Regions from separate parts of the Faecalibacterium sp. An192 genome, predicted to be linked through region 1. Evidence: predicted binding sites of a transcription regulator. Region 1 holds the regulator's gene; each other region holds the start of a gene.
What was found. Region 1 encodes HrcA, which represses chaperone genes, less so after heat shock. Its sites were predicted from a motif close to TGTTAGCACTCNNNNNNNNNGAGTGCTAACA; they were not measured.
Positions count from the first base shown of each region.

Region 1 (7,296 bases):
CACCGAGGTGCACCTGGACGAGGGCGGCTCCATGGAGATGGAGATGGTCCAGATCAAGGGCGTGGACTCCACCAACCGCAAGACGGTGGCCGATCTGGCCGCCGGCGCCCGTCTGGTGGTCCGTGAGCGCCTGATGACCCACGGCCGCCAGGTGGCGGTCAGCGGCTACGAGGTGACCCTGAACGGCGCTGGTTCCAGCGCCGACGTGGTGTCCCGTTCGGTGGCCCGGGACCGTTCCTATCAGAAGTTCGACGCCCTCATCACCGGCAACGCACCCTGCTCGGGCCATTCCGAGTGCGACGCCATCATCATGGACCACGCCCGGGTCCTGGCCGTGCCCCAGCTGGACGCCAACGACCTGGACGCTGCCCTGATCCACGAGGCCGCCATCGGCAAGATCGCCGGCGACCAGATCACCAAGCTGCTGACCCTCGGCCTTACCGAGGAGGAAGCCGAGGAGCAGATCATCCAGGGCTTCCTGAAGTAAGGTCCGGGCCGGAAACTTTCTCTGCGGGGACCGCCGCCCCAAAAACGGCGATGCTGGGCCTTTCCTTCGCTTCTGTCCAACTTTTGACATAAAAATATAGAATTTTCAGTAAAAATGTAGTATACTGAATCTATCGCCGGCGGGCACGGCATCCGTTTGGCCCCCGGCACGGCAGGAGAGGGAATTGACTTACGCAACCCCAAGTTTGACAGAGAAGGTGGAGGATTCATGTTTCGTGGAGCAAATCGGTTTGAGCTGGATCAGATTATGGAGGTTTACGCCCGGGCCCAGGCGTTCATGGCCGAAAACGGGAACCCGACCCAGTGGGGGGATCACTACCCCTCGCGTGAACTGATCGAGGAGGACATCTTGTCCAACCGGTTGTTCGTCTGTGTCATCAACGGAGAGCTGGAAGCAGTCTTTGCCTTTGTTCTGGGCGAAGACCCTACTTATAAAGTGATCGAGGACGGAGAGTGGCTCAGCAACGGGCCCTACGGCACCCTGCACCGGCTGGCATCCGCCGGCCACCGCAGCGGCATCGCCCGTCTGGTCATCGACTGGTGTCTGGAGCACTGCGAGAGCCTGCGGGCCGACACCCACGCCGACAACAAGATCATGCAGCACGTGCTGGAGACCAACGGGTTCTCCCGCTGCGGCATCATCCATGTGGCGGACGGGTCGCCCCGCATTGCCTACCAGAAACTGGGCATCCGCCAGTCCCTGCGGGAGTGAGCGGGTCAAACCAAAGGATTTGTACACGGGGGACGGCGGGCTGCCGTCCCCTTTTTGGTGAAAAGAGGGGGAATCCTTATGAAGATCACACAGGTACGTCTGGGCCGGCTGTCGGTGCCCCTGCGGGTGCCCTTCAAGACCGCGCTGCGGACGGTGAACAGCGTCGAGGACATTGTGGTGGAGCTCCACACCGACACCGGAGCCATCGGTTACGGCGAAGCGCCCCCCACCGGCCCCATCACCGGCGACACCGCCGGGGGAATCGTGGGCGCCATCCGGGAACTGATCGCCCCGGTGATCCTGAACCAGGAAGTGGACGATTTCGAGGCCCTGACCGCCCGGGTCCAGAAGGCCGGCGTCCACAACACCAGCGCAAAAGCGGCGGTGGACATGGCCCTGTGGGACCTGTACGGCCAGCTGCATCACATTCCGGTGCACAAGCTGCTGGGCGGCGCGCGCCGCACCCTGGTGACCGACATCACCATCAGCGTCAACCCGCCCGAGGAGATGGCCCGGGATGCCCTGGACGCGGTAGCCCGGGGCTACGACTGTCTGAAAGTAAAAGTCGGAGCCGACCCGGCCCTGGACACTGCCCGGCTGGCAGCCGTCCGGAAGGCAGTAGGGGATGACGTCTGCATCCGCATCGACGCCAACCAGGCCTGGACGCCGCGGCAGGCGGTGCGCATCCTGAACGAGATGCAGGACAAGGGCCTGGCTCTGGAGCTGGTGGAGCAGCCGGTGCCGGCGGCCGACCTGGAAGGTCTGGCCTACGTCACCCGGAACAGCTGGGTGCCGGTGATGGCGGACGAGAGCGTATTCTCCCCGGCAGACGCCATGAAGATTTTCCAGAACCGCGCAGCAGACTACATCAACATCAAGCTGATGAAATGCGGCGGCATCACCAACGCCCTGCGGATTGCCGCAGCGGCGGAAGTCTACGGAGTCGAGTGCATGATCGGCTGCATGCTGGAGGCGAAAATCGCCGTCAACGCCGCCGTAGAGCTGGCCTGTGCCCGGAGCATCATCACCCGGGTGGATCTGGACGGCCCGGTCCTGTGCAGCGTGGATCCCATCCAGGGCGGCGCACGTTTCGACGAACGCCTCATCACCGTCTCGGACGATCCCGGCCTCGGCATCCACGGCATCGACCCCTCCTACTTTTTCGAGAAAAAGTAGGCAAAAAGCTTTTCAATGTGTACCATACACTTTCCGGGTCTCCGACAGTTCCGCGGGGCCGTTTCGCCCCGGCTCGCTCGTTACGTTCGGGCTGTGCCCGGGTGCGATGCAACGCTTTACCAAACCCGGGTTCCATAATTTATTCTATGAATTGATTGGCCTGAACAGGGGAGACCGTACGCGCACATCATCCCATTCCCCGGCCCAGGTCTTTCGCCTGCACAAGCCTGCTATAAAAACAAAATCCTCGCCTCCTCTGGGGCGGGGATTTTTTCATTATACCTTATATAGTCCGCAGCCCCCATCCCCAGCAGCGGAAACGGGATCCGTTCGTGCCTCATGTACCCTTTCATCATCGTGAGGGGCGACAGCAGACCTTGCTGTCGCCCCTTATGGGTCAGCCAGCAAAGGCAGACGGGCCTGTCAACGGCGGCGCGTATGCGCCGTTCATCTTGACCGTTGACTGGCCCGTCGGGCTTTGCTATTCCTTTTCATCCCCCTTTGTCACCGGGAATCCCGCTCCCTCTTTTTCAGGAGGACATAGCTTCCCGCGGCCAGCGCCAAAAACACCACCCCAAAAAGGAAATCGTGAAAGATCCCGCTGGGATAGGGAGCAACCCATCCTTGTCTAAAAACAAGGATGGAAAGGGCTCCCGTAATCATCGAAACCGGCATAAAGGCAATGCCCATCAGGTTGAGCCAATGCACATAAAACGGCGCTTTTGCCGCCGACAGCAGCCTTCCTATAAAGTAGCCGGCCAGCCCAATCACCTGAATCATCATGGAGCCCCAGACGGTTTCCATGGTCTGTAGTTCATACCATCCGCCAAAGGCGCACAGCAATCCAATGACAATCAGCGCAGTGGATGCAATATAGAGAATTCTGCTTGCCAGCTCTCTGGTTTTTTCGTCTTTGTCGTTGGCCGCCGGTTGGATGCCTTTCAGGAGATAGTCGGTCGTCACTTCAAAAAAGTCGCTCATGGTGATGATTTTTTCCAAATCGGGCGTGCTTTGTCCGCTCTCCCATTTGGAAACCGCCTGCCTGGAAACGCCGACATGTTCCGCCAGCTCTTCCTGGGATATCCCTTTTGCTTTCCTTAAGGATTGGATTCTGTCCGCCAGGTTCATGGCCGTCTCTCCTTTCTTTTTCTGGAATCATTTTAGCAGAATATGCGGTTGCATCGCCACCACGCCGGCGTGGCAATGTGTCAACCGGCCGTTGCGCGGCCTTTCACAGGCAAAAAAGCGCAAAATACAAACCCCGATCGGTCGTTTTCCATCCGATTTCATTGTACCACCGCGAAAGCGGCGTTTCCACCTGCCCGCGCCTTTTCTTTTCCGGAACAGAGCAGGAGAGGAGACGCGGCCCCTCCCGGGCAGCGGCTTTCCTTTCATCGGCCGGGTATCCTGTCTGTGTTTGCCCCGGCCTGTATAATTCCCACCCAATGACAAATACTATCCAGCAGAACCCAACCAACAGGAAAGCGAGGAAAAGATCATGAAAGCAACCGGCATTGTGCGCCGTATTGATGAGCTGGGCCGCGTGGTCATCCCCAAGGAGATCCGCCGCACCCAGCGCATCCGCCGCGGCGATCCTCTGGAAATCTTCACCACCGGCGACGGCGAGGTCATCTTTAAAAAGTATTCCCCCATCGGCGAGCTCCACAGCACCGCCAGCCAGTACACCGACGTGCTGAACAAGAGTTTCGCCCTGACCGCTTTTGTCTCGGACCGGGACCACATCATCGCCGTCAGCGGCGCCGGCAAGCGGGAAATCGCCGACCGCAGCATCAGCCAGCCTCTGGAAAAGCTGATGGAAAGCCGCAAGCCCTACCTCAGCGAGGGCGTGCCCGAACAGGCCGTCCTCCCCTGTGAAGGCTCGGACCGGGCCATCCTCTGCGCCTGGCCCATTGTGGCCGCCGGCGACGTCACCGGCTCGGTGGGCCTTCTCACCGACGACCGCACCGAAAAACCCGACGCCGCCCACCAGAAGGCCGTCTCGGTGGCTGCCGCCTTCCTTGCCAAGCAGATGGAGGAGTGAGCTGCGCGCCCATCCTCCCCAGGCTGTGTGCCCGTCCGCCGGGTGCACAGCCTTTTTTGCTGGAGTTTATGACAGAATTGAAAACTTTTTTCCCACCCCCTTGACACCGCCGCGGATTTGCATATAATAAACTTAGCACTCAGAACAAAAGAGTGCTAAACAAACTAGCAAAAGCAAGGAGGCAGGACAGCATGGCAATGGATGAGCGCAAGCAGCGTGTGCTGCGGGCCATCGTATCCCTCTACAGCGTAGAAGGCGAGCCAGTCGGCAGCAGCGTCCTTGCCAACTACTTCGATATGGCGGTGTCAAGCGCGACACTGCGCAATGAGATGGCGGCCCTGACGCGGCTGGGACTGCTGGAGCAGCCCCACACCAGCGCAGGCCGGGTACCCAGTGCCAAGGGCTACCGGTACTATCTGGACCATCTGCTGGACGACACCCAGCCCCTGGACCGGGTCACCCGCTCCAGAGTGGACAGCGTCTTTGCCAGCCTGGACCACGAGCCCGACCGGCTGGCCCAGGGCGCCGTCAAGGCCCTGGCCCAGATGAGCGGCTACACCGCCGCCATCAGCACCCCCTGCGCCGAGGATCTGTGCGTGGCACACTTCGAGGTGGTGCAGGTGGGCCGCAGCGCTGCGGCGGTGCTGGCGGTCACTTCCGCCGGCTACGTCCGAACCCGGGTGGCCCGGGTCCGGGACGGCCTCACCCGTGAGAAGGCCGCCGAGCTGGCCGCTCTGCTGAATCACAATCTGACCTTTGTGGCGGCGGTGGACCTGTCCCGCCGGGCGCTGGCGGAACTTTGCAGCCAGATCAGCCCGTCCCTGGTGCCGGTCATCAGCGCCGCGGCGGCCATCCTGCAGGAATCCGCCACCCCCCGGGTTTATCTGGGCGGCGAGCCCTTCCTGCTCAACTGGCCCCAGCTGGAGGGCAAGGTCCAGACGGTCCTGTCCCTCCTGAACGACGAGGCCGCGGCGGCCCGCATCATTGCGGCCCCCGCCGAGAGCACCAGCGTCCTGCTGGGCGAGGACATGGAGCCCCGCATCCCGGGTCTGTCGGTGGTCAGCTGCCGGTATCTGGTGGGCGGCGGCCTGTACGGCTCGGTGGCCCTCATCGGCCCCACCCGGATGCCCTTTAGTAAAGTCATCCCGCTGCTGGAAGCCTTTGCCGACGAACTGGGCGAAGGCATGGCCGGCAAACGAAAAGATACACCCCAGGCCGCCGTACCCCGGGCAGGCCGTAAAGCATAAGGAGGCGCGCAGATGAGCGAAGAAACCAAGAAGGCCCCCGAGGCTGAGACTTCTGCATCCCAGCAGACCGATCAGCAGCCGGTGGGCGAGGAGGCAGCGGCCCAGGAAGCCGCCGCTCCCGGCGCAGAGGATACCGCCCCTGCGGCCGAAACCGACAGCTCCAAAGAGGAGCCCAAAAAGAAAGACGGCTGGTTCGGCAAAAAGAACCGGGACACCGAGGCCCTCAAGGCCAAGCTGGACGCTGTCGAGAAGGCAGCCGCCCAGGCCAAGGATCAGCTGCTGCGGGTGGCTGCCGAGTACGACAACTACCGCAAGCGTTCCACCCGGGAGGCCGACCAGAAGTTCAACGACGGCATCTCCTACGCCGTCAACCAGATCATCCCGATTCTGGACACCCTGGACATGGCCGCCAACGCCCCCTGTACCGATGAGAACTACAAGAAGGGCGTCATCATGACCCTGGATAAGGCCGCCAAAGCCTTTCAGACCCTGCGGGTGGAGGAAATCGAGGTGCTGGGCAAGCCCTTCGATCCCAACTTCATGAACGCAGTGCAGCAGGTTCCCGCCCAGGAGGGCCAGGAGAGCGGCACGGTGGTCACCGTCTACCAGAAGGGCTACAAGCTGGGCGACAAGATCGTCCGTCACGCCACCGTGGTGGTGGCCGAATAGTCTGCCGCAGCTCCCGCCCCGGCGGGAGTCCCGATAGAATCAATCCCGTAACACATTGCGATCACTGATAAACAAACAACAAAAAACATTTCAAGCTGAGCTTTGAGAGAGGAGCCATTTTTATGAGCAAGATTATTGGTATCGACCTTGGTACTACGAATAGCTGCGTTGCCGTGATGGAAGGCGGCGAGCCCGTCGTCATCCCCAACGCGGAAGGTGCACGCACCACCCCGTCTGTGGTGGGCTTCACCAAGACCGGCGACCGCCTGGTGGGCCAGGTGGCAAAGCGCCAGGCCATCACCAACCCCGACAACACCGTCTCGTCCATCAAGCGTAAGATGGGCACCAACGAGAAGGTCACCCTGGACGGCAAGGAGTACACTCCCCAGCAGGTCAGCGCTATGATCCTGCAGAAGCTGAAGGCTGACGCCGAGGCTTACCTGGGCGAGACCGTCACCGAGGCCGTCATCACCGTTCCCGCATACTTCAACGACAGCCAGCGTCAGGCCACCAAGGACGCAGGCACCATCGCCGGCCTGAACGTCCGCCGCATCATCAACGAGCCCACCGCCGCATCTCTGGCCTACGGCATCGACAAGGAAGAGGACCAGAAGATCATGGTCTACGACCTGGGCGGCGGCACCTTCGACGTCTCCATCATTGAGATGGGCGACGGCGTCACCGAGGTTCTGTCCACCAACGGCGACACCCACCTGGGCGGCGACGACTTCGACCAGCGCATCATCGACTGGATGGCAGACGCTTTCCAGACCGAGAACGGCATCGACCTGCGCAAGGACAAGATGGCTGCCCAGCGCCTGAAGGAGGCCGCTGAGAAGGCCAAGATCGAGCTGTCCAGCGCCATGACCAGCCAGATCAACCTGCCCTTCATCACCGCCGACGCCACCGGCCCCAAGCACCTGGATATGACCCTGACCCGCGCC
Region 1 covers NZ_NFKB01000010.1:55,054-62,349, reverse strand. Annotated here, with positions in the region: gene B5F27_RS05085 (SufD family Fe-S cluster assembly protein) at 1-487, shown strand, start outside; gene B5F27_RS05080 (GNAT family protein) at 716-1,219, shown strand; gene B5F27_RS05075 (dipeptide epimerase) at 1,298-2,395, shown strand; gene B5F27_RS05070 (helix-turn-helix transcriptional regulator) at 2,900-3,523, opposite strand; gene B5F27_RS05065 (stage V sporulation T C-terminal domain-containing protein) at 3,894-4,436, shown strand; gene hrcA (heat-inducible transcriptional repressor HrcA) at 4,628-5,683, shown strand; gene B5F27_RS05055 (nucleotide exchange factor GrpE) at 5,696-6,352, shown strand; gene dnaK (molecular chaperone DnaK) at 6,475-7,296, shown strand, end outside.

Region 2 (7,296 bases), on a different contig from region 1:
GGAGCAGCGCAGATAGAATCCCCATGTCGGACCCCTCCTTTGTGATGTCGGATGAATCTGGGCTGATTTGAATTTTAGTACAAATATTTACTAAAGTCAATAGTAAAGATGTTTATTAACCTATACTTTTTCCATCCAAGGGAAACGGAGGATGGAGATGGAGTATATCAAGCGGATGCGGGACCTGCGGGAGGACCGCGATAAAACCCAGCGGGAGATTGCCCAGGTGCTGGGCACTTCCCAGACCATGTATGCCCGCTATGAGCGGGGCGCCAATGAACTGCCCATCCGGCACCTGGTGACCCTGTGCCGGTATTATGGAGTGAGCGCGGATTATCTTTTGGGCCTGAAAGACGACCTGACGTGAAAAAAGCAGATGCCGCCCCAGGTGGGTGCAGTGAACCCGGGCCAAGGAGCGGTCAACCCGGTTTTGGTGCCCGGAAAAGCCCATGTTTGCCCGGTTTGGGTTCCTGCGCCAAAAACAGCTGATTTTTTTCCGCCCGACCGGTCTATACTGGAGTTGTTGACGAAGCGGCGAACAACGCCGGGATGGGAGCAGGCCATGGGATTCTTGGAACATTTCAGTGCAGGATGGGGCAAAGGTTTTTCGCGCCAGGCGGAACAGGTGCTGGAGAGCACCGTCCAGCTGGCGGGGAATTTCGGGTGCAGCCGGGCGGATACGGGGCACTTGCTGCTGGCGATATTGCAGCAGGACCGGGGCCCGGCCAGCCGGTTTCTGGCCGGCAAGAATATTCGGGAACAGGAGGTCCGCCGCCAGGTGGCGGATGGACGTCAGGGTGCGCCGCGGCGTCTGCGGCGTCAGGACGTGGCCCCGGAACTGCGGCGGGCCATGGATTACGCCCTCATCGACGCCCAGAACGCCCGCCAGCCCAAGGCCGAGCCGGAGCATCTGCTCTGCGCCATCCTGGAGGATGGAGGCTGTACGGCGGGGGTGATGCTGGCGTCCATGGGCGTGCAGCTCAGCGAGGCGGTGCGGGAATGCCGCCAGCTGTCGGGCCAGCTGACCCTGCCCATTCAGCCCCGGGCGTCGGCCAGCGTGCCCAGAGGCAGCCGGGCCAGCGATAAATATTGCCGGGACCTGACCCGCCGGGCCGCCGAAGGCGACCTGGACCCGGTGTTCTGCCGGGACAAGGAGCTGGACCGGATGATTGAGATTCTCTGCCGCCGCCAGAAGAATAACCCCTGCCTGGTGGGGGAGCCGGGGGTGGGCAAAACCGCCCTGGCCGAGGGCCTGGCCCAGCGGATCGCGGCGGGGGACGTGCCCCGGGCCCTCCAGGGCCGGCGTCTGCTGGCCCTGGATATGGCCAGCCTGGTGGCGGGCACCAAATACCGGGGCGACTTTGAGGAACGGCTCAAGGGCCTGCTGGAAGAACTGGTGCGGGACGGCGGGGTGATCCTGTTTGTGGACGAGTTCCATACCATCGTGGGTGCGGGCGCGGCGGAAGGCGCCATCGACGCCGCCAACATCCTGAAACCGGTGCTGGCCCGCGGGGAACTGCAGATGATCGGCGCCACCACCAATCAGGAGTTCCGCACCCATATCCAGAAGGACCCCGCCCTGGAACGCCGGTTTGGGCGGGTCCAGATCGAGGAACCCACCCCGGCCCAGGCCCGGGATATCCTGGCGGGGCTGGCGCCGCGGTATGAGCGGTATCATGGGGTATTGATATCGCCGGATGCCCTGGACGACGCGGTGGAACTGTCGGTGCGGTACCTGCCCGGCCGCAGCCTGCCCGACAAGGCCATCGACCTGATGGACGAGGCCTGCGCGGCGGCCCGCATCCGGGCCGAGCGGGAGGGCCGTACCGCCCCCGCCCTCACCCGGGAGGACATGGCCCAGGTGGTGGCCCGGTCCAGCGGCGTCCCCGCCGAGCGGGTAGGGGAGGCCGAACGGGAACGTCTGGCCCTGCTGGAATTCCGTCTGGGCCAGGAAGTGGTGGGCCAGGACAAGGCGGTGGCGGCGGTGGCGGCCGCCATCCGGCGCAGCCGCACCGGACTGGGGGAGCCGGGCCGGCCCATTGGGGCGCTGCTGTTTTTGGGGCCCACCGGTGTGGGCAAGACCGCCCTGTCCAAGGCCCTGGCCCGCAGCTGGTTCGGCAGCGAAAAGGCCCTTCTGAAATTCGATATGTCCGAGTACCAGGAATCCCACACGGTGGCCCGGCTGCTGGGCGCGCCTCCGGGCTACCTGGGCCACGATGAGGGCGGCCAGCTCACCGAGGCGGTGCGCCGCCGTCCCTACAGCGTGGTATTGTTCGACGAGATCGAAAAGGCCCATCCGGATATTCAGAATATTCTCTTGCAGATTCTGGAGGACGGCTGCCTCACCGACTCCATGGGCCGGAAGGCGGATTTCACCAATACCATTATCCTGCTGACCTCCAACCTGGGAGCCCGGTTCCTGGCGGGCCAGTCTGCGCCCCTGGGCTTTGCCGCCGGCCAGGAGGCCGCCTTTGAAAAGCAGTCGGCCGCCGCCATCGCCGAGGCCAAGGGCTTTTTCCGGCCCGAGCTGGTGGGACGCCTGGACGAAATGATTGTGTTCCGGCCCCTGGGTGCCGAGAGCCTGTGCCGCATCGCGGACCGCCTGCTGGGCCAGCTGGAACAGCGGGCCGCCCGCAGCGGCTATACCCTGACCCATACCGCGGGGGTGTGCCAGGCCCTGGCGTCCAAAGCCGCCAGTCCCTACGGGGCCCGGGAACTCCGACGCCAGGTGGACCGTGCGGTGGAACAGGCTCTGGCCGACCGGATCGCATCCGGCTCGGCCCGGCCCGGCGCCCACTATACCGCCGACTGTTCCGCCGACGGCAGCGTGATGCTCATTGCCGACGACACCGCCACGGTATAAAAGGTTACAGGTTCACCGTCCGGGTGGCGATGGCCTCCCGGAATGCGGCGTCGTGCTCCACAAACAGGAGGGTGAGACTGGTTTCTCCCAGCAGCCGCTCCAGCTGCAGGCGGGTGTACAAGTCGATGAAGTTCATCGGCTCGTCCCAGAGGTACAGATGGGCCCGCTGGCACAGACTCCGGGCCAGCAGCACCTTTTTCTTCTGTCCGCTGGAAAAGCCGGCCATGTCCTTTTCAAACTGGACCCGGGAAAAATCCATCTTCCGCAGAATGGCTTTGAACAGGCTTTCGTCCAGGCCCTCGGCCCGGGCGTAGTCCCGCAGATTGCCGGCCAGACCGGCGGCGTTCTGGGGCACCTGTGAAATCACCAGTCCCGGGGCGGTGGCGACCGTGCCGGTGTGGGGGACGTTTTCCCCCGCCAGCAGCCGCAGCAGGCTGGTTTTGCCGCTGCCGTTGCCGCCGCACAGGGCCACACGGCTGCCCTGGGTCACCTCAAAGCTCACCGGCCCGCAGACCGTCCGCCCGTCGTAACAGACCGTCACGTCGGAAAAGGCCGCCAGGGTGGGGGCAAAGTGGACCAGCGGGGCCAGCCGGAGGGGCTCGGCGGTCTCCTGATTTTTCAGCAGGGCCGCCTTTTCCTCCATGGCCTTGTGCTGGCGGGCCTCCACCGTTTTGGCCCGCTTCATCATCTTGGCGGCCTTGTGGCCCACATACCCTTTGTCCGCCGCCCCGATCTTGCTGGCCTCCACCCGGCCGGCCCACAGGGCGGTGCGCCGGGCCGAGGCTTCCAGACGGCGGATGTCCTTTTTCAGTTTTTCGTTTTGGGCCAGTTCCCGGGCCTGCTGCTGGTCAAAGCCGGCCTGCCAGGCGGAATAATTCCCGCTCTGAAGCTGGATGTCGGCCCGGTTCAGGGCCAGAATGTGGTCCACGCACCCGTCCAGAAACCGCCGGTCGTGGGATACCAGGATAAAGCCCTGTTTCCGCCCCAGATAGGCCGACACTTTGGCCCGGGCGGCGGCGTCCAGATGGTTGGTGGGCTCGTCGATGAGCAGAAACCGCCCCTCCCGCAGAAACAGGGCGGCCAGCAGGGCCTTGGTCTGTTCCCCGTTGGAGAGGGTGGAGAAAGACTGGTCCAGCGCCCCGGGATGCACCCCCAGCAGGGACAGTTCCCGTTCCAGCTGCCAGCCGGCGGCATCGGGACACAGCGGGGCCAGGACCTCGGCGGCGGGCCGTTCCGGCGCCGGGACCGGGAAGGGAAAATAGTCGAACCCCACCGGGGAGACGATTCGGCCGCTGTATTCGTACTGGCCCGTCAGCAGCCGGAGAAAGGTGGTTTTGCCCCGCCCGTTGCGCCCCACGAAACCCAGCTTCCAGCTGGTGTCCAGAGTGAGGCTGACGTCGGTGAAAATGGGGTCAAAGCTGGACGGATAGGAGAAGGACAGATGTTCGATGGAAATTTGTGCCATGGGGCAGACCTCCTTTGAGCAAGCAAAAAGGCCGCAGGAAACACCTCCCGCGGCCGGACATGGCAGACACTGCCCCTATGCAAAGCACAAAGGGGGGGAGGGATGGGTACACTTTTCCTGCAGGCAGGCGCAGCATGGCCCAGTCCGGCCCGGCCGCGCGGTTTCAATCCTCAGCAGGCAAAGTGACGCATCCTTCCACCCCTTTCCGTTGTTTTCAGGGATAGGATAGCACGGCGGGGCGGCTCTGTCAAGGGCAAAACCGGATTTACAAACCCCGCCCAAAACGGTATACTGGTGCCATCACCCTCCCGCCCGGCGGGAGGCCATGGGAGGCATCGATGCGCTATTTGTTTTTGCTCAACCCGGCGGCGGGACGTCAGGACCGCACCGCCCTGCTGGACCGTGCGGCCCGGGCGGCGCTGGACCGGGCGGGGGTTCCGGCGTCCGGCTGGGAGATCCGCCGCACCGAATACAAGGGCCACGCCAGGGAACTGGCGGCCCAGGCTGCCCGGTCCGGGGAGCCGGTCCGGATTTTTGCCGCCGGCGGGGACGGCACCTTTAATGAGGCCCTCACCGGGGCCAGCCCCTACCCCAACGCGGCGGTGGGCTGCATCCCGGCGGGCAGCGGCAATGACTTTCTCCGCACCTTCGGGGTGAAGGAGGAGTTTCTGGACCTGGACGCCCAGCTGGCGGGCGGGGAGGTGCCCATCGACCTGATGGACACCAGCCTGGGCCTGTCGGCGGCGGTGTGTGCCGCCGGCCTGGACGCCCAGGTGGCCCTGGGAGCCGCCGATTACCGCAGAAATCCCCTGTTTCACGGCGAGGCCGCCTATCTGCTGTCGGCGGTCAAGCAGATTTGCGGGCCGCTGGGCCGGCGGATGCGGTTTGAGGCCGACGGCCAGACCTTGGAGGACGACGTGCTGCTGTGCGCCGTCTGCAATACCAAAGATTACGGCGGCGGCTTCCGTGCGGCGCCCAACGCCTGCCCCGACGACGGATGGCTGGAACTGGTGGCGGTGCGGAAGGTGAGCCGGCTGAAAATCCTCAGCCTGCTCAGCCGGTACAAAAAGGGCCTGCACTTCGCCGGGCAGGAGGTCGCCCCCGACCTGGCGCCCTACCTGATTTTCCGGCGTGTGCAGCGGCTCACCATCACCCTGGCCGACGGCCGGGGCCCCGTCATCGCAACGGCGGACGGGGAGTGCGCGCCGGTGGACAAGCTGGAGATTTCGGTGCGGCCGGGGGCGGGCCGGATTGTGCTGCCCCGGGGCCCCTATGAGCGGTTCACCGCCGCCCGCGCCGCCGCGGCACGGTAAAAACAGACGGCTCTGCGCTGATTTGGAACGGCGCAGGGCCGTTTTGGCATTTTGTCATAAAAACTTAACAAAAAAATGGGCAAAAGCCCTTGATTTTTCCCCTCAAGATGAGTACAATACTCTTAGCACTCAGGGAAACAGAGTGCTAAGCGGAAAGCGGTTCCCCGAACCCTTCCCCCCAAAGATGTTATCAATGAGTTTTTAAATAGGAGGGCAAGACTTATGAAGATTATTCCTCTTGCAGACCGTGTTGTCATCAAGACCGTGGAGGCCGAGGAGACCACCAAGAGCGGCATCATCCTGACCGGCAGCGCCAAGGAGAAGCCCCAGGTGGCTGAGGTTATCGCGGTGGGCCCCGGCGGCACCGTGGACGGCAAGGAAGTCGTCATGACCGTGAAGGTGGGCGACAAGGTCCTCACCAGCAAGTACTCGGGCACCGAGGTCAAGGTGGACGGCGAGGAGTGCACCATCGTGCGCCAGAGCGACATTCTGGCCATCGTGGAGGAGTAAGTCATCCCTTTCACTGCAAAATAAGACCATTTCGCGGCGCAGCCGCTTTTGATTGAAAAGGAGAGATACCTTATGGCAAAGCAGATTAAGCAGGGCGAGGACGCCCGCAAGGCACTGTGTGCCGGCATTGATACCCTGGCCAATACCGTCAAGATCACCCTGGGCCCCAAGGGCCGCAACGTGGTGCTGGACAAAAAGTACGGCGCCCCGGTCATCACCAACGACGGCGTGACCATCGCCAAGGAGATCGAGCTGAAGGATGCCTTTGAGAACATGGGCGCCCAGCTGGTGAAGGAAGTCGCCACCAAGACCAACGACGCCGCCGGCGACGGCACCACCACCGCCACCGTCCTGGCCCAGGCCATGGTGAATGAGGGCATGAAGAACGTGGCCGCCGGCGCCAATCCCATGGATATCCGCCGCGGCATGAGCAAGGCCGTGGCCGCCGCTGTGGAGGCCATCAAGGCCCACAGCCAGAAGGTGAACGGTGCCAATGACATCGCCCGCGTCGGCACCATTTCTGCCGGCGACCCCGAGATCGGCAAGCTGATTGCCGAGGCCATGGAGAAGGTCACCGCCGACGGCGTCATCACCATCGAGGAGAACAAGGCCACCGCCGAGACCTACAGCGAGATCGTCGAGGGCATGCAGTTTGACCGCGGCTACCTGAGCCCCTATATGGTCACCGACACCGACAAGATGGAGGCCGTGCTGGACGACGCCGTCGTCCTGATCACCGACCGCAAGATCAGCGTCATTCAGGACCTGCTGCCCCTGCTGGAGCAGATCGTCCAGAACGGCATGAAGCTGCTGATCATTGCCGAGGACATCGAGGGCGAGGCTCTGTCCACCCTGATCGTCAACCGCCTGCGCGGCACCTTCACCGTGGTGGCCGTCAAGGCTCCCGGCTTCGGCGATCGCCGCAAGGAGATGCTGCAGGATATCGCCACCCTGACCGGCGGCACCGTGATTTCCGCCGACCTGGGCTATGAGCTGAAGGATGCCACCCTGCAGATGCTGGGCCGTGCACGTCAGGTCAAGGTCAGCAAGGAGAACACCACCATCGTGGGCGGCTACGGCGACAAGGACGCCATCCAGGCCCGCGTCAGCCAGATCCGCAGCCAGATCGAGACCGCGACCAGCGA
Region 2 covers NZ_NFKB01000079.1:581-7,876, forward strand. Annotated here, with positions in the region: gene B5F27_RS15105 (helix-turn-helix transcriptional regulator) at 158-367, shown strand; gene B5F27_RS15110 (ATP-dependent Clp protease ATP-binding subunit) at 563-2,863, shown strand; gene abc-f (ribosomal protection-like ABC-F family protein) at 2,868-4,328, opposite strand; gene B5F27_RS15120 (diacylglycerol kinase family protein) at 4,667-5,641, shown strand; gene B5F27_RS15125 (co-chaperone GroES) at 5,864-6,151, shown strand; gene groL (chaperonin GroEL) at 6,224-7,296, shown strand, end outside.
Region 2: the regulator HrcA is predicted to act here: its motif matches at 5,762-5,792, upstream of B5F27_RS15125 (co-chaperone GroES).

Region 3 (7,296 bases), on a different contig from region 1:
TCGTCCCAGCCGTCCACAATGCCCAGCTCCACCAGCTCACGCAGGTAGCGCTTGCTCATGACGGTATTGGTCATGTTCAGGCGGGCGAACTCCCGCTGTTTGGGGAACTCGGTGCCAAAGATGTTGGTGATGACCCACTCGTACAGGGGGCGGTGGTTCTCAAACTCCAGGCTGCACATGCTGTGGGTGATCCCCTCGATGGCGTCCTGAATGGGGTGGGCAAAGTCGTACATGGGGTAGATGCACCACTTGTCCCCCTGGCGGTGATGGCTCTCGTACTTGATGCGGTAGATGGCCGGGTCACGCATATTCATGTTGGGGCTGGCCAGGTCGATCTTGGCCCGCAGGGTCTTTTCGCCCTCCTTGAACTCACCGGCCCGCATCCGGCGGAACAGGTCCAGGTTCTCCTCGGGGGTGCGGTCACGCCAGGGCGAGGGACGGCTGGGCTTGCCGGCGTCGGTGCCGCGGTACTCCCGCATCTCGTCCCGGGTCAGGTCGTCCACGTAGGCCTTGCCCTCCAGGATCAGCTTCTCGGCGTAGGCGTAGCACTGCTCAAAGTAGTCGCTGCCGTAGAAGATGCCGCCGTTGGGATCGGCGCCCAGCCAGTGCAGGTCCTCCAGGATGCTGTTGACGTACTCCACGTCCTCACGGGCGGGGTTGGTGTCGTCCAGGCGCAGGTTGAATTTACCGCCGTAGGCCTTGGCGATGGACCAGTTGATATAGATCGCCTTGGCGCTGCCGATGTGCAGGTAGCCGTTGGGCTCCGGCGGGAACCGGGTGTGGACCTCGCTGACCTTGCCTTCGGCCAGGTCGGCGTCGATGATATCGGTCAAAAAGTTTTTGTCTGCCATAATACAGTTCTCCCTCATACTGCTCGCTGCTCGGATATCGTCCCTCCGGCGCAGGCTGCGCCGCGGAACGTCTGCGGGAAAATAGGCCGGCGGGAAAAGGTTCCCCGGCTGTCTGCCGCGGGGTGCGGGCTGTTTTTCCACCCGGCCGCCGCGGCCCGTGGAATACCGGCCTTCCAGCCCAAAAAACCACAGAGAAAGCTGCCCGTGCATGCTTTTGGTGCACGCCAGGCCGCTTTCCCGCTGAGTGTGTTGCAGACACACCCTTATAATGGTATATCATACAACATTTTCAGCTTTCCTGCAAGAAGGACGGACCCAGTTTTCTCTTTTGATTCACCGCCCGGTTTTTTTCTGCCGGTAATTCGTGCAGAATGCTTGACATCCGCCATGAAGTATCGTATAGTTCTGCATGGTGTGAAATTTTCTGTGCTTTGGAAAGCACTGTGCAACGAGGAAACAAAATTATGATGGATCTAGTCAAAGACGCTTTTAAAAAGGAAAAACTGATTGCAAACCTCCGCTTTTTTGTTCTGCTGAACCTGGGCCTCATCCTGACGGCCCTGGGCATTGTCTGGTTCAAGACCCCCAACCACTTCGCCTTCGGCGGCACATCGGGCCTGTCGGTGCTGCTGTCGGCTTTGTTCCCCCAGTTCAACGTGGGCTTTTTCATGTGGGTGCTGAACCTGATCCTGGTGGTTCTGGGCTTTGTGTTCCTGGGCATCAGCTGCATGGGCTGGACGGTGTTCTCCTCCTTTGCACTGTCCTTTTACGTTTCTTTGTGCGAGGCCATCTGGCCCATGCCCCATCCCTTCACCGACGACAAGCTGCTGGAACTGATCTTCGCCGTGCTGCTGCCCGCCATCGGCGCCGCCATTGTCTTCAACATCGGCGCCTCCACCGGCGGCACCGATATTGTTGCCCTGATCCTTACCAAGCATTCATCCCTGAACATCGGCACCGCCCTGATGGTCAGCGACGTGCTGATTATCATTGGCGCAGCCGCCATCTTCGGCGTGTCCACCGGCCTGTACTGTATCCTGGGCCTGATCGGCAAGTCCTTTGTGGTGGACGGCGTCATTGAAAACATCAACCAGCGCAAGGTGTGCACGGTGGTCACCTCCAACCCCGAGGACATTATCGACTTCATTCTGGACGACCTGCACCGCTCGGCCACCGTGGAGGACGCCCAGGGCGCCTACACCGGCAAGGATCTGACCGTCATCATCACTGTCCTGACCCGCCGCGAGGCCGCCCGCCTGCGCAACTTCCTGCGGACCAATGACAACCACGCTTTCATCACCATCGTCAACTCCAGCGAGATCATCGGCAAGGGTTTCCGCGCCCTCAACTGACCCGCCTTCGCCGGCTGCCCAAAGCCGGCAAAGTCATACTTATTCGCAAAAAAAGCCGTCCAAAAGGGCGGCTTTTTTGCAGTTTTCACCAGAATTCACACCCAACCGGGCAGCAACTCCACCGTTCTGGCGGTAGTCAAACCGGGGCAGATATGATACAATAAGGCCGTAAGAATGATCGCGGCCCCGGCGGCCGCTTGAAAGAAGAAGGAGTGTTTTTCGATGACTGAATACAAGCCTTTCAAAGAGGGCAAGGTCCGCGAGATTTACGACGTGGGCGACGCCCTGGTGATGGTTGCGACCGACCGCATTTCCGCCTTTGACGTGATCCTGAAGAACAAGATCACCAAGAAGGGCACCGTCCTGACCCAGATGAGCAAATTCTGGTTCGACTACACCAAGGACCTGCTGCCCAACCACATGATCTCGGTCAACACCGCCGATATGCCCGAGTTCTTCCGTCAGCCCCAGTTCGAGGGCAACAGCATGCTCTGCCGCAAGCTGACCATGCTGCCCATCGAGTGCATCGTCCGCGGCTACATCACCGGCAGCGGCTGGGCCAGCTACCAGAAGACCGGCAAGGTCTGCGGCATCACCCTGCCCGAGGGCCTGAAGGAGTCGGACAAGCTGCCCGAGCCCATCTACACCCCCAGCACCAAGGCCGACCTGGGCGACCACGACGAGAACATCTCCTACGAGCAGAGCATCACCGTGCTGGAGAAGCACTTCCCCGGCAAGGGCGAGGAGTACGCCGCCAAGCTGCGTGATTACACCATCGCCCTGTACAAGAAGTGCGCCGACTACGCACTGAGCCGCGGCATCATCATTGCCGACACCAAGTTTGAGTTCGGCCTGGACGAGGCCGGCAACGTGGTGCTGGGCGACGAGATGCTCACCCCCGATTCTTCCCGCTTCTGGCCCCTGGAGGGCTATGAGCCGGGCCACGGCCAGCCCTCTTTCGATAAGCAGTTTGTCCGCGACTGGCTGAAGGCCAATCCCGACAGCGACTACCTGCTGCCCCAGGACGTCATCGACAAGACCATCGACAAGTACCTGGAGGCCTACGAGCTGCTGACCGGCACCAAGCTGTAAGTCTTTAAAAATGCTCCTCCCCCGCCTGTCTGGCCCCGCGCCGCAGGCGGGTTTTTCTATGCCCGGATGCAAAGGCGCGCCCTCCATCCACAGACAACAAAAGCCCCCGGAGGGCTGGATGCCTTCCGGGGGCGGATGGTTCTTTGGTGGAGCCCTGCGGGCCTTACTCAATGTCGATCAGGTTGCTGTTGGGCTTGGGCAGCTGCTTCTTGACCTCAGGACGGGGCAGGGTGATCTTCAGGACACCGTCCTCAAACTTGGCGTGGATGTCCTCCTTCTTGATCTCCTCGCCCACATAGAAGCTGCGGGTGCAGGTGCCCGAGAAGGTCTCGCGGCGGACGTAGCGGCCATTCTGGCCTTCGTTGCCGGTGGTGTGGCTGCGGACGGCCTGGATGGTCAGATAACCGTCCTGCAGCTGCATCTTGACGTTCTCCTTCTTGCAGCCGGGCAGGTCCACATCCATCTCATAGCCGTTCTCGACTTCCTTCACGTCGGTTTTCATCATGTTGGATGCCCGCTTGCCGAAGGTGTTGCGGGTATCGCGGTTCAGCTCCCGCTCCATATCGCTGAAGAACGGATCAAACCAGTCATCGAACAAATTCTCATGAAAAACAGCAGGCAGTAACATAAGTCAAACCTCCTATCACAGCCCTCAGGGGCTGGTATATCATCTGAAATTCTCAGGGCGGGAAGGCCTCTGCCGGGGTTCTTTGGTTTCCTCCGGGGCCCTTCCTCCTGACCACGGCCTTAGTATAGCACGCATTTTTAGCACTGTCAAGTGCAGAGTGCTAAAGTTAATTCTTTCTTCATAATCCTGTCACATTTTCCGACAGGATGCACACTTTTTCTTTTCTGTACGCGTTTTTTATCTCACGTCCGCACTCTGTCCAGCGCTTGCGCATTCCTTCCGCTCGCATCTCCGGACACAAAAACGCCCCCGAGAGGCTTTTCGGTCTCTCGGGGGCATTTTGATGCGTTTTCGGAACGCGCCGCCTGGTTACTCAATCTCGATCAGATTCTGCTGGGCGGCGGGCAGCTGCTGCTGGACCTGGGGATGGGGCAGGGAGAATTTCAGCACCCCATCCTCAAATTTTGCGTGGATGTCCTCTTTCTTCACATCCTCGCCCACATAGAAGCTGCGGGCGCAGGTGCCGGAGAAGCTCTCCCGGCGGACATAGCGGCCATTCTGGTCGGTCTGGTCGTGGCTGTGGCTGCGGACGGCCTGGATGGTCAGATAGCCGTTTTCCAGCTCCATCTTGACGTCCTCTTTCTTGCAGCCGGGCAGATCCACGGCCACCTCATAGGCGCTGCCGGTGTCCCGGACGTCGGTCTTCATCATGTTCGCGCCGCGCTTGCCAAAAACCTGGTGGGATTCGCGGTTCAGTTCGCGATCCATATCATCGAAGAACGGATCAAACCAATCATCGAAAAGATTCTCATGAAAAACAGCAGGCAGAAGCATAAGTCAAACCTCCAATCAAACAGCCCCGAAACGGGCTGAGCTTTGCTCCCGGCGGAATGGGAACCGGAGGTTGTTTGGATCTCTGGTGCCCTTCCTCCTGAGCACAGCTATACTATAACACGGACTTTTAGCGCTGTCAAGCATTGACTGCTAAAATTCACTTTGTAGACACAGTTTGTTCACATCTCATGCAATCTCTCGCTGTTTTATACGCTATTGCGTATTTTTTGCTCACTCTGCCCGGCCGCACCTCACATACTTAGAAAAATGCGTCGTAGCTGTCGTACTCCTCCGCCTGGGCTTTCATCTCCTCGATGACCGCCCCGGCCTGTTCCAGCTGGCTGGGCCCTGCCCCCGACTCGCTGACCAGGGCTCGCACCGCCGCCGCCAGATCCCCGCCGAACAGGGTGTCCAGCCGCTCCCGCATACAATAGACCCCATAGGCCCGCCGGGTGATGGTGGGGGTATAGATATTATAGTTGGCGTTCCGGGTGACCTTCACCCAGCCCTTGGCCTCCAGCCGGCTGAGAAAGGTCAGCAGGGTCCCGTCGGCCCAGCCTTTCTCTTTCAGCTTCCGGCCAATGTCCCGCCGGGAGGCGGGAGCCGCCTCCCAGAGGGCCAAAAGGACCTGTTCCTCCGCCGCTGAAAGCGGTTTGCAGTGCTCCGGTATGCCGTACATCCCAAAATCCCCTCTTTCTTATCTCTACATTTGTAGTAGTTTTACTCAGTATAACAGACCTGAGCCTGGGTGGCAAGGGGTGTTTTTGGGCCTGGAATGGGCATTTTAGGCCATTCTACTACATTTGTATTTGTTTTTGTCCTTACATGACACACATTTGTGTGTTCTGCGCTTTCACTGCTTGTCTGCACCGGTCTTTTTTGTGCAAAAGAGCTCTTGTTTTTGCCGTCCCAAAACCTTTATACTTTGTACCATCAAACACGCCAACACAGAGCAATCTGAATCATACAGACGGAGGGAATTCATCATGGCAAGAGTTTACAATTTCAGCGCCGGGCCCAGCATGCTGCCTGAGGCAGTCCTGAAAAAGGCACAGGCCGAAATGCTCGACTACCACGGCAGCGGCCAGAGCGTCATGGAGATGAGCCACCGCAGCAAGTGGTTTGACGACATCATCCAGAACACCGAGGCCTCCCTGCGCCGCCTGATGCAAATTCCTGACAACTATAAAGTGGGCTTTTTCCAGGGCGGCGCCACCCAGCAGTTCGCCATGGTGCCCCTGAACTTCATGACCACCGGCAAGGCCGACTACATCGTCACCGGCAACTTCTCCAACCTGGCCGCCAAAGAGGCCGCCAAGTTCGGCGAGGCCCGCATCGTCGCCTCCAGCAAGGACAAGAACTTCACCTATATTCCGGACGTCAAGGCCATCCCCTATAACCCCGACGCCAGCTACATCCACATCTGCCAGAACAACACCATTTTCGGCACCCAGTATGTGGAGATCCCCCAGGTGGAGAACATTCCCCTGGTGGCGGACATGAGCTCGATGATCCTGTCCCGCCCGGTGGATGTGAGCCAGTACGGCTGCATCTACTTCGGCGTTCAGAAGAACGTCGCCCCCGCCGGCATGGCCATCGCCATCATCCGGGAGGACCTGCTGGGCCACGCCGCCGACACCGTCCCCACCATGATGAACTATACCACCATCATCGGCAAGGACAGCATGTACAACACCCCGCCCTGCTGGTGCATTTATATGACCGGCCTGGTGCTGGATTACCTGGAGAACGCAGTGGGCGGCCTGGCCGAGATGCAGAAGATCAACGAGGCCAAAGCCAAGGTCCTGTATGACTATCTGGACAGCCAGGACTTCTACACCAACCCTGTGGAGCACCGCTACCGCAGCACCATGAACGTCACCTTCACCAGCCCCAACCCCGACATGGACAAGAAATTCTGCGCGGAGGCCACCGAGGCAGGCTTTGTCAACCTGAAGGGCCATCGCCTGGTGGGCGGCATGCGCGCCTCCATCTACAACGCGATGCCGGCCGAGGGCATCGACAAGCTGGTCGCCTTTATGGAGACCTTCCGCAAGAACAACGCCTGAGCTTTTCCAGGGAGGAATACACCCATGTTTACGATTCAGACTCTCAACGCCATCAGCCCGGTGGGCCTGGCCAAACTGCCCAAAAACCTGTTTGAGGTGTCGGTGAACGCCGAGGACCCCGAAGGCATCCTGGTGCGGAGCGCCGACCTGCTGAACACCGAGTTCAAGCCCAACCTGCTGGCCATCGCCCGGGCGGGCGCCGGCGTCAACAACATCCCCCTGGACCGCTGCAGTGAGCAGGGCATCGTGGTGTTCAACACCCCCGGCGCCAACGCCAACGCGGTGGCCGAGCTGGTGGTGGGCATGCTGATTGCGGGCAGCCGCAATGTTCCGGCGGCCTCGGCCTGGGCCCAGGGCCTGGCTGGCGACCCCAACCTGAAAAAGGACGTGGAAAAGGGCAAAAAGCAGTTTGTCGGCAATGAAATCTCGGGCAAGGTGCTGGGCGTCATCGGTCTGGGCGCCATCGGTTC
Region 3 covers NZ_NFKB01000002.1:68,511-75,806, reverse strand. Annotated here, with positions in the region: gene B5F27_RS01235 (glutamine--tRNA ligase/YqeY domain fusion protein) at 1-851, opposite strand, end outside; gene B5F27_RS01230 (YitT family protein) at 1,316-2,203, shown strand; gene B5F27_RS01225 (phosphoribosylaminoimidazolesuccinocarboxamide synthase) at 2,426-3,295, shown strand; gene B5F27_RS01220 (Hsp20/alpha crystallin family protein) at 3,459-3,923, opposite strand; gene B5F27_RS01215 (Hsp20/alpha crystallin family protein) at 4,293-4,757, opposite strand; gene B5F27_RS01210 (BlaI/MecI/CopY family transcriptional regulator) at 5,017-5,436, opposite strand; gene serC (3-phosphoserine/phosphohydroxythreonine transaminase) at 5,744-6,826, shown strand; gene B5F27_RS01200 (phosphoglycerate dehydrogenase) at 6,851-7,296, shown strand, end outside.
Region 3: the regulator HrcA is predicted to act here: its motif matches at 4,883-4,913, upstream of B5F27_RS01215 (Hsp20/alpha crystallin family protein).

Region 4 (7,296 bases), on a different contig from region 1:
GCTCTGGATGAACCGCTTGATGGGACGGGCGCCGTAGACGCTGTCGTAGGCGGCGTCCAGAATGGCGTCGCAGGCGGCGGTGGTGATCTCCAGCTTGAGGTGCTTGCCCTCCTCCATCCGGCGGCGCAGGTCGTTCAGCTGCAGGTCCACAATCTTGCGGGCCTCCTCTTTGGTGAGGCTCTTGTAGTAGACGATCTCGTCCAGACGGTTGAGGAATTCCGGACGGAACTTGCTGCGCAGCAGGGCGTCGATCTGCTGGCGAGCCTCGGCGCTCAGCTCGTTGGAGCCGGAGGCGCGGCTCTGCTCCAGGTCGTTCAGGATGATGTCGCTGCCCAGGTTGGAAGTCAGGATGATGATAGTGTTCTTGAAGTCCACCGTCCGGCCCTGGCTGTCGGTGATGCGGCCATCGTCCAGCACCTGCAGCAGGATGTTGAAGACGTCGGGGTGGGCCTTTTCCACCTCGTCGAACAGCACCACGCTGTAGGGCTTGCGGCGGACGGCCTCGGTCAGCTGGCCGCCCTCCTCATAGCCCACGTATCCCGGAGGCGCGCCGATCAGGCGGCTGACGCTGAATTTCTCCATATATTCGGTCATGTCGATCCGAACCAGGTTCTTTTCATCGTCGAACAGGCTCTCGGCCAGGGCCTTGGCCAGCTCGGTCTTGCCCACGCCGGTGGGGCCCAGGAACAGGAAGCTGCCGATGGGCCGGTTGGGGTTGGCGATGCCGGCACGGCTGCGCAGGATGGCTTCGCTCACCTTGGTGACGGCCTCGTCCTGGCCGATGACCCGCTTATGCAGCACATCGTCCAGGTGGAGCAGTTTCTCCCGCTCGCCTTCCACCAGCTTCTCCACCGGAATGCCGGTCCAGCGGGCCACGATCCGGGCGATTTCCTCGTCGGTGACGCGGTCCCGCAGGAGGCTGGCCTCCTTCTTCTCGGCGGCCAGTTTTTCCTCGGCGGCCAGCTCCTTCTGGAGCTCGGGCAGGCGGCCGTATTTCAGCTCGGCGGCCTTGTTCAGGTCGTACTCCCGCTGGGCTTTCTCGATGGCGGCGTTGGTCTGCTCGATCTGCTCCCGCAGGGTCTGGACCTTGCCGATGGCGTTCTTCTCGTTTTCCCACTGGGCCTTCATCTGCTTGAACTTGTCCTGCAGCTCGGCCAGCTCCCGCTCGATGTCCTTCAGCCGGCTCTGGCTCAGGGCGTCGGTCTCCTTTTTCAGGCTGACCTGCTCGATCTGCAGCTGGGTGATCTTGTGGGCCATGTCGTCCATCTCGCTGGGCATGCTGTCCATCTCGGTCTTGATCATGGCGCAGGCTTCGTCCACCAGGTCGATGGCCTTGTCGGGCAGGAAGCGGTCGGTGATGTACCGGTCGCTGAGGGTGGCGGCAGCAATCAGGGCGCTGTCGTTGATCTTGACGCCGTGGAACACTTCATACCGCTCTTTCAGGCCCCGCAGGATGGAGATGGTGTCCTCCACGGTGGGTTCGTCCACCTGCACCGGCTGGAACCGGCGCTCCAGGGCGGGGTCCTTCTCGATATACTGGCGGTACTCGTCCAGGGTGGTGGCGCCGATGCAGTGCAGCTCGCCGCGGGCCAGCATGGGTTTCAGCAGGTTGCCGGCGTCCATGGCGCCGTCGGTCTTGCCGGCGCCCACAATGGTGTGCAGCTCATCGATGAAGAGGATGATTTTGCCCTCGCTCTTCTTCACCTCGTTCAGCACGCTCTTGAGCCGCTCCTCGAACTCGCCGCGGTACTTGGCGCCGGCCACCAGAGCGCCCATGTCCAGGCTGAAGATGGTCCGGTCTTTCAGGTTCTCGGGCACGTCGCCCCGGACAATCCGCTGGGCCAGGCCCTCGGCGATGGCGGTTTTGCCTACGCCGGGCTCGCCGATCAGACAGGGGTTGTTCTTGGTTTTACGGGACAGGATGCGGATGACGTTGCGGATCTCCTGGTCCCGGCCAATGACGGGGTCCAGCTTCTGCTTGCGGGCCAGATCCACCAGATCCTGACCGTACTTCTGCAGGGCGTTGTAGGTCTCCTCGGGGTTGTCGGTGGTGACGCGCTGGTTGCCGCGCACCGAGCTGAGCACCTTGAGGAAACTGTCCTTGGTGATGCCGAAGGCCCGGAACAGTTCGGCGGTGTTGCTGGTGGTCTCGCTCAGCAGGCCCAGCATCAGATGCTCGACGCTGATGAACTCGTCCTTCATGGCCTTGGCCTCCCGGGCGGCGGCGCTCAGGGCCTTGTCGGCGGCCTGGGAGATATAGATTTTGTCGGGGTCACGGCCCGAGCCGGACACCCGGGGCAGGGCAGACAGCTTTTCAGCCACGGCAGCGGTGAAGCTGCCGGTGTCCACGCTCATTTTCTGGAGCAGCTGGGGGATCAGCCCGTTTTCCTGGCTGGCAATGGCCAGCAGCAGGTGTTCGGGCTCCAGGGCGTTGTGCTGGTACTCCACAGCCAGCTGCTGGGCCGCCTGGATGGCCTCGATGGTTTTCTGGGTGTATTGATTGGTATTCATAAAAGCTTCCCTCCATTCACCGGTGCGCTCGGCGCACGCGGGGGTGCAGTGATGCCGTAAAGTGGATGATTCCGCCGGCGGTGCAGCGTGACTTTGTCACTCTTGCGACGCAGCTGCTAACACGGCGGCGGGAGAAAGAAACCCGACCCCAAAGGGGCGGATGTACAAACGAATTGAATCATGGAGCGCACCTCCTGAACGGTTTTAGCACTCTAGCCTTACGACTGCTAAGAGTATAGCCCTTTCCCGCCTTTCTGTCAAGGGGAAAGGGCCGGAAAACCGGATGTTCACAAAAAGTTTACGCCTGCCGGGGAGATAGACAAACATTTGGCAATCTCTGCCCCTTTTGTTGTGGGAGCATCCAAAAAGCGGCTTGTGCCCTTGTAATGTGCGGGAAAAATGTGGTATAATTACACTGACCAGATAGGTATGTGCCGCCTGGCGGGATGCAGGGCGGCGTCTTGTCTATGGATAAACACTAAACGGAGGGACGTAAGCAATGGAAACGTATGGCATTGAGAAATACGGCATCATTGGCCCCAAGGCCGTGTACCGCAACCTGACCCCTGCACAGCTGACTGAGGCTGCACTGCGCCGCGGCGAGGGCAGCCTGAGCAAGACCGGCGCCCTGGTGGTGACCACCGGCAAGTACACCGGCCGCTCGCCCAACGACAAGTTCATTGTGGACACCGAGGGTGTGCACAATGACATCGCCTGGGGCAAGGTCAACCGCCCCATCAGCCGCGAGAAGTTCGACGCCATCAAGGGCAAAGTGGCTGCCTACCTGCAGGGCCGCGAGATCTTCATCTTTGACGGCTACGCCGGCGCAGACCCCAAGTACACCAAGAAGTTCCGCATCATCAATGAGCTGGCCAGCCAGAACCTGTTCATCCACCAGCTGCTGATCCGCCCCACCGCAGAGCAGCTGGCCGAGTACGGCGAGGCTGACTACACCATGCTGGTGGCCCCCGGCTTCAAGTGCGATCCCGCTGTGGACGGCGTCAACAGCGAGGCCGCCATCATGATCGACTATGAGGCTCACCTCATCGTCATCGCCGGCAGCCAGTACAGCGGCGAGATCAAGAAGAGCGTCTTCTCCACCATGAACTACGTCATGACCAAGGAGAACGTCCTGCCCATGCACTGCTCGGCCAACATGGATCCCGAGACCCACGAGACCGCCGTCTTCTTCGGCCTGTCCGGCACCGGCAAGACCACCCTGTCTGCTGACCCCGCCCGCAAGCTGATCGGCGACGACGAGCACGGCTGGAGCCCCGACGGCATCTTCAACTTTGAGGGCGGCTGCTACGCCAAGTGCATCAACCTGAAAGAGGAGAACGAGCCCGACATCTTCCGCGCCATCAAGTTTGGTTCTCTGGTGGAGAACGTGGTCATGGACCCCGAGACCCGCGAGCTGAACTTTGACGACGACAGCCTGACCGAGAACACCCGCGTGGGCTACCCCGTGGACTACATCTCCAACGCTCAGATCCCCGGCGAGGGCGGCATCCCCAAGGTGGTCATCTTCCTGACCGCTGACGCCTTCGGTGTTCTGCCTCCGATCAGCCGCCTGAGCAAGGAAGCCGCCATGTACCACTTCGTCACCGGCTTCACTTCCAAGCTGGCCGGCACCGAGCGCGGCATCACCGAGCCCCAGCCCACCTTCTCCACCCTGTTCGGCGAGCCCTTCATGCCCATGGATCCCCAGGTCTACGCCAAGATGCTGGGCGACAAGCTGGATGCTTACGGCACCAAGGTCTACCTGGTCAACACCGGCTGGGCAGGCGGCAGCGCAGCTGCAGGCGCCAAGCGCATGAAGCTGAGCTACACCCGCGCCATGGTCTCCGCTGCTCTGAACGGCGACTTTGACAACGTGGAGTTCAAGCATCACGACGTCTTCAACGTGGACTATCCCACCAGCTGCCCCGGCGTGCCCGCCGAGATGCTGGATGCCCGCGGCATGTGGGCTGACAAGGCTGCTTACGACGAGCAGGCCAACAAGCTGGCCAAGATGTTCGAGGACAACTTCTCCAAGAAGTATCCCCACATGGCCGCTGAGATCGCCAACGCTGGCCCCAAGGCAAAGTAAGGGATTTTTCCATCCAATCTGAATCATAAAAAAGCCCGCCGTCCTGGTTTTCGGGACGGCGGGCTTTTTGTTGTTTTTGGCGCTGTGGAAACGACGGGGACTTATTCGCCCTGGCAGGTGCTCTCGGCGTCGGTGAGGAGGGCGCGCTGGCGGATTTTCTCCAGGGTGACCTCGCTGAGGATGTGTTCTGCCTTGCAGGCGTCCTCGGCGGCGGTCTTTTCGTCCACTCCCAGCTGCATAAAGAAGTGGGTCAGCAGGCGGTGACGGCTGTAGATCCGCTCTGCGATTTCCTTGCCCGGCGGCAGCAGGGTCAGATTGCCCTCGCCGTCCACCGCGATGTAGCCGTTTTCGCGCAGCTTTTTCATGGCGATGCTGACGCTGGCCTTGGTGAAGCCCAGCTCATTGACAACGTCGATGGAGCGCACCTTGCCCTGACGCTCGGTCAGCATCAGGATGGTTTCCAGGTAATCTTCTGCGGACTGGTGGATGGTCATGATTGGTTCTGCCTCCTGTTTTCTGCCCGGCGGGCAGGTGATGATGGGATTATGATAAGAGTACCACAACCGGCGTCGTAACGCAAGGTCAGGGGGCCGGTTTCAGGCCGTTACAGGCTGGCCAGATAGGCGGCGGGGCCGGCCTGGTACAGGTCGCCTCCCACGCTGTCCAGAATGACGGTCAGAGGCATATCCTGGACGGTGAGCCGGCGGACCGCCTCGCAGCCCAGATCGGGCCAGGCGATGACCTCCAGCGATTCCACGCTCTTGGCCATCAGGGCGCCGGCCCCGCCCAGGGCGGCCAGATAGACGGCGCCGTTGCGCTGGACGGCGGCCTTGACGGCGTCGCTGCGCTTGCCCTTGCCGATCATGATTTTGTTGCCCAGGTCCAGCAGACGGGGGGACATGGCGTCCATGCGGCCCGAGGTGGTGGGGCCCGCCGAGCCGATGACCTGACCGGGCCGCTCGGGGGTGGGGCCGACGTAGTAGATGGCGCTGCCCTCAATGGGGAAGGGCAGGGCCTCGCCGGCGTCCAGAGCCTCCATCATCCGCTTGTGGGCCTGGTCGCGGGCGGTGTACACCACCCCCGACAGCAGCACGGTGTCCCCGGCCCGCAGGGGGGCCAGGTCTTCCGCTGTGCAGGGGGCTGTCAGTTTGTATTCCATAGGGGTTCGACTCCTTGCTTGTAAACAGGTGAATGGCTGGGCCGGCGGTTCACAGCCGGGCGGTGGCCCGGCGGGTGACGTGACAGGAGACGTTCACCGCCACCGGCAGGCCGGCCACATGGGTGGGCATCTGCTCGATGGCCAGGCCCAGACAGGTGGTGCGGCCGCCGAAGCCCTGGGGCCCGATGCCCAGCGCGTTGATTTCCTCCAGCAGGGCCTTTTCCAGGTCGGCGTAGTAGGGGTCGGGATTGGGGACGTCCAGGGGGCGCAGCAGGGCTTTCTTGGCCAGATAGGCCACCTTGTCAAAGCTGCCGCCCACGCCCACGCCCAGAATCACCGGCGGGCAGGGGTTGGAGCCGGCCTGGCGGACGGTGTCCACCACAAACTGCTTGAATCCCTCCACGCCGTCGGCGGGTTTGAGCATCCCGATGCGGCTCATGTTCTCGCTGCCGAAGCCCTTGGGGGCCACGGTGATGGTGCAGCCCTCGCCGTTGACCAGATGGACGGTGATGGCGGCGGGGGTGTTGTCGCCGGTGTTGCCCCGGCGGAGGGGATCGGCGGCAATGCTCTTGCGCAGGTATCCGTCGGTGTAGCCCCGGCGGACGCCCTCGTGGATGGCGGCCTCAAAGTCCCCCTCGATGTGGACGTCGGTGCCCAGCTCCACAAAGACACAGGCCATGCCGGTGTCCTGGCAGATGGGCAGGCCGGCCTCGCCGGCGGCGGTCAGGTTGTCGCACAACAGGCCCAGGGTGGTCTGGGCCAGAGGCCAGGGCTCGGAGGCCCGGGCCGCCTGCAGAGCGGCTTCCACGTCGGCGGGCAGATGGGTGTTGGCCTCAATGCACAGGGCCGCCACCGCCTCGGTGATCCGCTGGGCGGGGATGGTTCTCATGGCGTTCCCTCCTTACAGCCGGGCCACGCCGGTCTCCCGGGCAGCCTGGGCCACGGCGTTGGCCACACTCTCGGCCACGCGGGGATCAAAGGCGTTGGGGATGATGTACTCGTCGCTGCGCTCTTCATCGGTAATCAGGTCGGCAATGGCGTAGGCGGCGGCCAGCTTCATGGAATCGTTGATGTCCCGGGCCCGCACCGACAGGGCGCCCTTGAACAGGCCGGGGAAGCACAGGACGTTGTTGACCTGGTTGGGGAAGTCGCTGCGGCCGGTGGCAATCACCCGCACGCCGCCGGCCTTGGCCTCGTCGGGCATGATCTCGGGGGTGGGGTTGGCCATGGCAAAGACGATGGCGTCCTTGGCCATGTGGCGGCACATCTCGGTGGTCAGGCAGCCGGGCTTGGACACGCCGATGAACACGTCGGCCCCCTCAATGGCCTCGGCCAGACCGCCCTTGATCTGGCGGGGGTTGGTGACTTCACCCAGCCAGTTCTTGTGGGCCTCGGCGCTGTTGCAGCCCTTGTACAAGGTGCCGAACTGGTCCACGGCGATGATGTCCTTGGCGCCGGCGGTCATCAGCATCTTGATGATGGCGGTGCCGGCGGCGCCGGGGCCGTTCAGGACGATGTGGGCGTCCTCCATCTTCTT
Region 4 covers NZ_NFKB01000026.1:11,777-19,072, forward strand. Annotated here, with positions in the region: gene clpB (ATP-dependent chaperone ClpB) at 1-2,511, opposite strand, end outside; gene pckA (phosphoenolpyruvate carboxykinase (ATP)) at 3,011-4,600, shown strand; gene B5F27_RS09100 (metal-dependent transcriptional regulator) at 4,702-5,094, opposite strand; gene B5F27_RS09105 (Fe-S-containing hydro-lyase) at 5,205-5,759, opposite strand; gene B5F27_RS09110 (fumarate hydratase) at 5,809-6,648, opposite strand; gene B5F27_RS09115 (malic enzyme-like NAD(P)-binding protein) at 6,661-7,296, opposite strand, start outside.
Region 4: the regulator HrcA is predicted to act here: its motif matches at 2,714-2,744, upstream of clpB (ATP-dependent chaperone ClpB).